DNA from 2 places in the Streptomyces sp. NPDC107498 genome. Region 1 is predicted to be linked to the other one. Evidence: riboswitches for the same ligand, from Rfam matches in the RefSeq annotation. Region 1 holds a riboswitch; the other holds the start of a gene.
What was found. Region 1 has a riboswitch for cobalamin ahead of ACZ66Z_RS19780 (energy-coupling factor ABC transporter permease). Riboswitches for the same ligand answer to the same signal wherever they lie in the genome.
Positions count from the first base shown of each region.

Region 2: it holds a riboswitch for cobalamin, as region 1 does, so the genes downstream of both, ACZ66Z_RS27485 (cobalamin biosynthesis protein) here and ACZ66Z_RS19780 (energy-coupling factor ABC transporter permease) in region 1, are expected to answer to the same signal.

Region 1 is NZ_JBVJPE010000010.1:206,341-209,727, forward strand. Features, by position in the region: gene dhaK (dihydroxyacetone kinase subunit DhaK) at 1-299, shown strand, start outside; gene dhaL (dihydroxyacetone kinase subunit DhaL) at 326-946, shown strand; gene ACZ66Z_RS19775 (PTS-dependent dihydroxyacetone kinase phosphotransferase subunit DhaM) at 943-1,359, shown strand; cobalamin riboswitch at 1,437-1,641, shown strand; gene ACZ66Z_RS19780 (energy-coupling factor ABC transporter permease) at 1,671-2,369, shown strand; gene ACZ66Z_RS19785 (energy-coupling factor ABC transporter substrate-binding protein) at 2,366-3,097, shown strand; gene cbiQ (cobalt ECF transporter T component CbiQ) at 3,103-3,387, shown strand, end outside.
Region 2 is NZ_JBVJPE010000018.1:58,592-61,978, forward strand. Features, by position in the region: gene ACZ66Z_RS27475 (inorganic phosphate transporter) at 1-1,246, shown strand, start outside; gene ACZ66Z_RS27480 (hypothetical protein) at 1,263-1,484, shown strand; cobalamin riboswitch at 1,596-1,735, shown strand; gene ACZ66Z_RS27485 (cobalamin biosynthesis protein) at 1,771-2,745, shown strand; gene ACZ66Z_RS27490 (cobyric acid synthase) at 2,742-3,387, shown strand, end outside.

The sequences.
Region 1 (3,387 bases):
GGGAGATCGCGGACTTCGCCGTCGACGCCGTCGTGGAGGACCTGAGTCCGTCCGGGCCGGTCATCGTCCTGGTGAACGGGATGGGCGGGACGCCGCTCCTGGAGCTGTACGGGTTCAACGCCGAGGTCCAGCGGGTGCTCGCCGAGCGGAAGGTGCCGGTGGCCCGGACCCTGGTCGGGAACTACGTGACCTCGCTCGACATGGCGGGGTGCTCGGTGACCCTGTGCGAGGTCGACGAGGAGCTGCTGCGCCTGTGGGACGCGCCGGTGCGGACGCCCGCGCTGCGCTGGGGCCGGTGAGACGCGGGACGGGAAGGGGGAACGGGATGACGGAGACCTTCGGCGCCGGGTTCCTGGTGCGCTGGCTGGCCGCGGTGGCCGGGGACGTCGACCGGGAGGCGGACCGGCTCACCGAGCTGGACTCGGCCATCGGCGACGCCGATCACGGCGCCAATCTCAGGCGGGGGTTCGCCGCCGTGACGGAGACGCTGGCGAAGGAGCCGCCCGCGAGCCCGGGTGCGGTGCTCACCGCCGCCGGACGGCAGCTCATCTCCACCGTCGGCGGCGCTTCGGGACCGCTGTACGGGACGCTGCTGCGGCGTGCCGGGAAGTCCCTGGGCGAGGACGGAGAGGTCACCCGGGAGCGGTTGGCGGAGGCGCTCGGCGCCGGTGTGGCCGCCGTGTCGCAGCTGGGCGGTGCCCAGGTGGGCGACAAGACGATGCTGGACGCGCTCGTCCCGGGCGTGGAAGGGCTGCGGAACTCGTACGAGGCGGCCCGCGCCGCCGCCGAGGAGGGCGCCCTCTCGACCGTGCCCCTCCGGGCGCGCAAGGGCAGGGCCAGTTACCTCGGGGAGCGGTCGGTCGGGCACCAGGATCCGGGGGCGACGTCGTCGGCGCTGCTCTTCGCCGCCCTCGCTGCCACCGCGCGGGCGGAGGGGGCACGATGAGCCCGGAGGGCCCGGCGCCCGTCGGCATCGTGCTCGTCTCGCACAGCGCGGCGGTCGCGACGGCCGTCGCCGAGCTGGCCCGTGGCCTCGCGGGCGGCGGCGACCTCGCGCCGGTCCTGCCCGCGGGCGGGACCCCGGACGGTGGCCTCGGGACGAGTTCCGAGCTGATCCGCACGGCGGCCGAGGCCGTCGACCGGGGCGCCGGGGTCGCGCTCCTCGTCGACCTGGGCAGCGCGGTCCTCACCGTGAAGGCGCTGCTCGCCGAGGGCGACGAACTGCCCGGGGGCTCCCGTCTGGTGGACGCGCCGTTCGTCGAGGGCGCGGTCGCCGCGCTGGTGACGGCGAGCGCCGGCGGGGATCTCGACGCGGTGGCGGCGGCGGCCTCGGAGGCGTACGCCTACCGCAAGCAGTGAGCGCGGGGCCGAGTGCGCCGGGTGACCGGGAGGACGCGCCGCGTGGTGGCCGTGTTGTGATCCAGCAGGTCAACACACTAATGTCGCAGGGCCTTGGTGTACGGGAAACCGGTGCGGTACCGGTGCGGCCCTCGCCACTGTGATCGGGAGGTCCGGCTCCACCCCCGGGGGAACACCTCGGGGAAGCCACTGGACCGTCGTGGGAGACCGCGACGGTGTGGGAAGGCGGAGTCGGGCCGTATGACCGTCAGCCAGGAGACCGGCCAGGGTGCGCTGTCCATCCACGAGGTGCTGGAGAGGGTCTCCCGATCATGCATATAGCCGAGGGGTATCTGCCCCCTGTGCACGCCGCCGCCTGGGGCGTCGCGGCCGCTCCGTTCGTCGTCCACGGAGTGCGCGCGCTGACCCGCGAGGTGCGCTCGAACCCCGAATCCACCCTGCTGCTCGGCGCCTCCGGCGCCTTCACCTTCGTCCTGTCGGCACTCAAGTTGCCTTCGGTCACCGGCAGTTGTTCGCACCCGACCGGTACGGGCCTGGGCGCGATCCTGTTCCGGCCGCCGATCGTGGCGGTCCTCGGAACGATCACCCTGCTCTTCCAGGCCCTGCTGCTCGCGCACGGCGGGCTGACGACGCTCGGCGCGAACGCCTTCTCCATGGCGATCGTCGGGCCGTGGGCGGGGTACGGGACGTACCAGCTGCTCCGGCGGTTCGGCACGCCCCTGATGGTGGCCGTCTTCTTCGGCGCGTTCGTCGCCGACCTGTCCACGTACTGCGTCACCAGCGTGCAGCTGGCCCTGGCGTTCCCCGACCCCGGCAGCGGTGTGCCCGGCGCGCTGGCCAAGTTCGGCGGGATCTTCGCCGTGACCCAGATTCCGCTGGCGGTGAGCGAGGGCCTGCTCACGGTGCTCGTGATGCGGCTGCTCACGCAGTCCAGCAAGGGCGAGCTGACCCGGCTCGGCGTCCTCGGCCCGGCACGGACCGAACGGCGCGAGGAGGCGGTCGCGCGATGAGCCGGAACGCGAGGATCAACACCCTGCTGCTGCTCGTCGTCGCCGCGCTCGCGGTCCTGCCGCTCGCGCTGGGCCTCGGCGACCACAAGGAGCAGCCGTTCGCCGGGGCGGACGGGGAGGCGGAGACCGCGATCACCGAGCTCCAGCCGGACTACGAGCCGTGGTTCAGCCCGCTGTACGAGCCGCCGTCCGGCGAGATCGAGTCGGCGCTCTTCGCCCTCCAGGCGGCGATCGGCGCCGGTGTCCTGGCGTACTACTTCGGCCTGCGGCGCGGTCGCCGCCAGGGCGCGGCCCGCGCCGCGTCCGAGGCCGAGGCCGCCGGCCCGGTCGAGGCCGCCGACCGGGCCGGGAGCACCGTCGGGACCGGGAGCGCCGTCGGAGCCGGGAGCCTGGCCCGCGCCGACGCCCGGGCGGGCGGGGCCGACGGCCCCGCCGGCAGCGGCGGGACGACCCCGGGCGCCACGAGCGCCGGGACGCCGTCCGGCACCACGAGCGCCGCCGCGGGCTCCGGTACCGCGGACCCGGAGACGGTCGCGGGTACCGCGAGCCCGGGAGCGGGCGTCGGAACCGCAGACCACGGAACCGCGGGTGCGGGAGCAAGGACCGGAACCGCGGGCTCCGGTACCCCGGGGCCGGAAGCAGGCCGCGGAACCCCGGGCCCCGGGGCGGCCCCCGCCGCCCGTGCTTCGGGTGCGGGTCCGTCGGGTGCCGAGGACGCGGGCGCGTAGCGCCGATGCTGCCGATCGACGCGGCGGCGCACAGCAGTCGCTGGCGCCGCCGCCATCCCGTGGAGAAGGCCGTCCTCGGCTTCGGTCTGACGCTGTGCGCGGTGTGTCTGCCGCCGTGGCCGGGCGCCCCGCTCGTGGCGGCGGCCACGCTCGCGGTGCTGCTCGGTCCGGCCGGCGTGCCGGGCCGTCAGCTGTGGCGGGCGTTCCGCATCCCGCTCGGCTTCTGTGTGACGGGGGCGGTTCCGCTGCTCTTCGAGGTGGGCGGCGCGCGCGGGCTCGTGGCGCTCGCG
Region 2 (3,387 bases), on a different contig from region 1:
GCTGCTCGCCATTGTGGTCGTGACAGCTCTCGTGTTCGATTTCACGAACGGTTTCCACGACACCGCCAACGCGATGGCCACGACCATCTCGACCGGTGCGCTCAAGCCCAAGACGGCGGTGGCCATGTCCGCCGTGCTGAACCTCGCCGGCGCGTTCCTGTCCGTGGAGGTCGCCAAGACGATCTCCAAGGGGCTGGTCAACGAGGAGGGCATCCAGCCCGAAGTGATCCTCGCCGCGCTCGTCGGCGCGATCCTCTGGAATCTGGTGACCTGGCTGGTCGGACTGCCCTCCAGCTCCTCCCACGCCCTGATGGGCGGCCTCATCGGCGCGACCGTCGCCTCGATCGGCGTCAGCGGCGTCAACGGCGAGGTCGTCGTCAGCAAGGTCCTCCTCCCGGCCGTCGCCGCGCCGATCGTCGCGGGCATCGCCTCGATGCTGGCCACGAAGCTGACGTACCGGATCGGCGCCAGGACGGACGAGAAGGACACGGCCAAGGGCTACCGGGTCGGCCAGATCGCCTCCGCCGGTCTCGTCTCCCTCGCCCACGGCACCAACGACGCCCAGAAGACGATGGGCATCATCACCCTCGCCCTGGTCGCCGGCGGCACCCTCGCCCCCGGCTCCAACCCGCCCGTCTGGGTCATCGTCTCCGCCGGCCTGGCGATCGCGCTCGGCACCTACCTCGGCGGCTGGCGCATCATCCGCACGATGGGCAAGGGCCTCACGGACCTCCAGCCGCAGCAGGGCTTCGCCGCCCAGACCAGCGCGGCCACGACCATCCTGGCCTCCTCCCACCTCGGCTTCTCGCTCTCCACCACCCACGTCGTCTCGGGTGGCGTCATGGGCGCGGGCCTCGGCCGCAAGGGCGGCGTCGTCCGCTGGTCGACCGCCACCCGCATGTTCGTCGCCTGGGGCCTGACCCTGCCGGCCGCCGGCCTGGTCGGCGCGGGCGCCGAGTACGTCGCCCGCCAGGGCGACTGGGGCGTCTACGTCGTCGCGGCCTTCCTGATCGCCTCCTGCGCCGGCATCTGGCTCGTCTCCCGCCGCCAGGTGGTCGACCACACCAACGTCAACGACGTCGAGGCCGACGACGAGGCCGCCGGCGTCGTGACCACCGCGATCGCGGCCGTCACCCCGCCGCCGGCCGGTTCCGTCGCCGCCGTCGCGGACGAGGACCTGAAGACCACCATCCCCGCGCCGGTCCCCACGGACCCGGCCGCTCCCCCGGCCCCCGCCGCGGTCTAAGGAACTGGAACCAAGCATGAAGATCGACTGGGCAGCCCTCGGCTCCGTCTTCGGAGTCAGCCTCGTGGCGACCGTCGCCCTCGTGGGCCTCTTCACCCTCGGTGTCGTCGGCCTCTCCAAGCAGGAGCGGGCCGCCGCCCAGGGAGGCTCCGCAGCCCTGGCCCGCACCGGCGCCTACGCCGCCTTCGCCCTGTGCCTGGCGGCCGTGGCGTACGGCATCTACCTGATCGTCGCCTGACGGTCCCGCTCCCCGACCGGGCGGTCCGCATCCTCGGATGCGGACCGCCCGGTCGTCGTGTCTGTGGTGCTTCGCACAGTGACGCGGTGCAGGTCAAGGGTGAGTTGACGGCTGTTCTCGGCCCGTGGTGGACTGCCGGGGCCATGACGGCGGCAGTAGAGGAAGTCCGGTGCGAATCCGGCGCGGTCCCGCCACTGTGACCGGATCCCACGGGTCCGGGAGTCAGGAACTCTCGCCGCCGGTCACGTCGATCCAGGGCGCGGACCCTGAGTGAGGACAGAGCGCCATGCCCGGCCGCGGCCGCAGCGTCTCCCCGACCACCGGTGTCTTCGCGTACGGCGCGGCCCTGGGCCTCGCCGTCGACCTGCTCGTCGGCGACCCCCGCCGCGGACACCCCGTCGCCGCCTTCGGCCGGGCGGCGGCCCGCGTCGAGCGGGCCCTGTGGCGCGACCACCGCGGCTGGGGCGCCCTGCACACCGCCGTCTGCGCCGGTGCCACCGTCGCGGCCGGTGCCCTCGCCGCCCGTACGGCACGGGGCAGCCGCGCCGGATCCGTGGCGCTCACCGCGGCGGCCGTGTGGGCCGTCGTCGGCGGCACGACCCTGGGGCGCGAGGCCCGCGCGATCGGCGGCGCCCTCGCCGCCGGCGACCTGGAGGCGGCCCGGGAGCGGCTGCCGCACCTGTGCGGACGCGACCCGCAGTCCCTCGACGGTCCCGCGATGGCCCGCGCGGTCGTCGAGTCCGTCGCCGAGAACACCTCCGACGCCGTGGTCGGCGCCCTCTTCTGGGGCGCCGTCGCGGGCGTGCCGGGACTCGTCGGCTTCCGGGCCGTCAACACCCTCGACGCGATGGTCGGCCACAAGTCGCCCCGGTACCGGAGGTACGGCTGGGCCTCGGCCCGCCTCGACGACCTGGCCGGCTGGCCCGGGGCCCGGCTGACCGCCGCGCTCGCGACCGTCGCCGGCGGGAACCCGCGCGGCGCCCTGCGGGCCTGGCGGGCGGACGCCGCGAAGCACCCGAGCCCGAACGCGGGCCCCGTCGAGGCCTCCTTCGCGGGCGCCCTCGGCGTACGGCTCGGAGGGACCCTCTCGTACGCCGGGCGGGTCGAGGACCGGCCCGTCCTCAACGGGGAGGGCCGGCCCGTCGAGGTCGCCGACGTCGACCGCGCGGTCCGGCTGTCCCGCCGGATCACCGGACTGACCCTGGCCGCCTGCGTGGGCGGCCGCACGATCGCGAGCGCGCTGAAGCGGAGGAACGCATGAGGGGTGGGGGGCTGCTCGTCGCCGGGACCACGTCCGACGCGGGCAAGAGCGTCGTCACGGCCGGCATCTGCCGCTGGCTGGTCCGGCAGGGCGTCAAGGTCGCGCCGTTCAAGGGACAGAACATGTCCCTGAACTCCTTCGTCACCCGGGAGGGAGCCGAGATCGGCCGGGCGCAGGCCATGCAGGCGCAGGCCGCGCGGGTGGAGCCGACCGCGCTGATGAACCCGGTGCTGCTCAAGCCCGGCAGCGACCGCTCCAGCCAGGTCGTCCTCATGGGCAGGCCGGTCGGCGAACTGAGCGCCCGCGGCTACCACGGTGGCCGGCAGAAGGAGCTCTTCGAGCCGGTCCTGGCGTGCCTGGAGGAGCTGCGGGGCACGTATGACGCCGTGATCTGCGAGGGGGCGGGCAGTCCGGCCGAGATCAACCTGCGGCGCACGGACATCGTGAACATGGGCATCGCGCGGGCCGCGAAGCTGCCCGTGGTCGTCGTCGGGGACATCGACCGGGGCGGGGTCTTCGCCCAGTTCTTCGGGACGACGGCGCTGCTGGGTCCCGAGGACCAGTCGCTCGTCGCCGGGTACCTGGTCAACAAGTTCCGGGGCGACGTGACCCTCCTGGAGCCGGGCCTCGACATGCTGCACG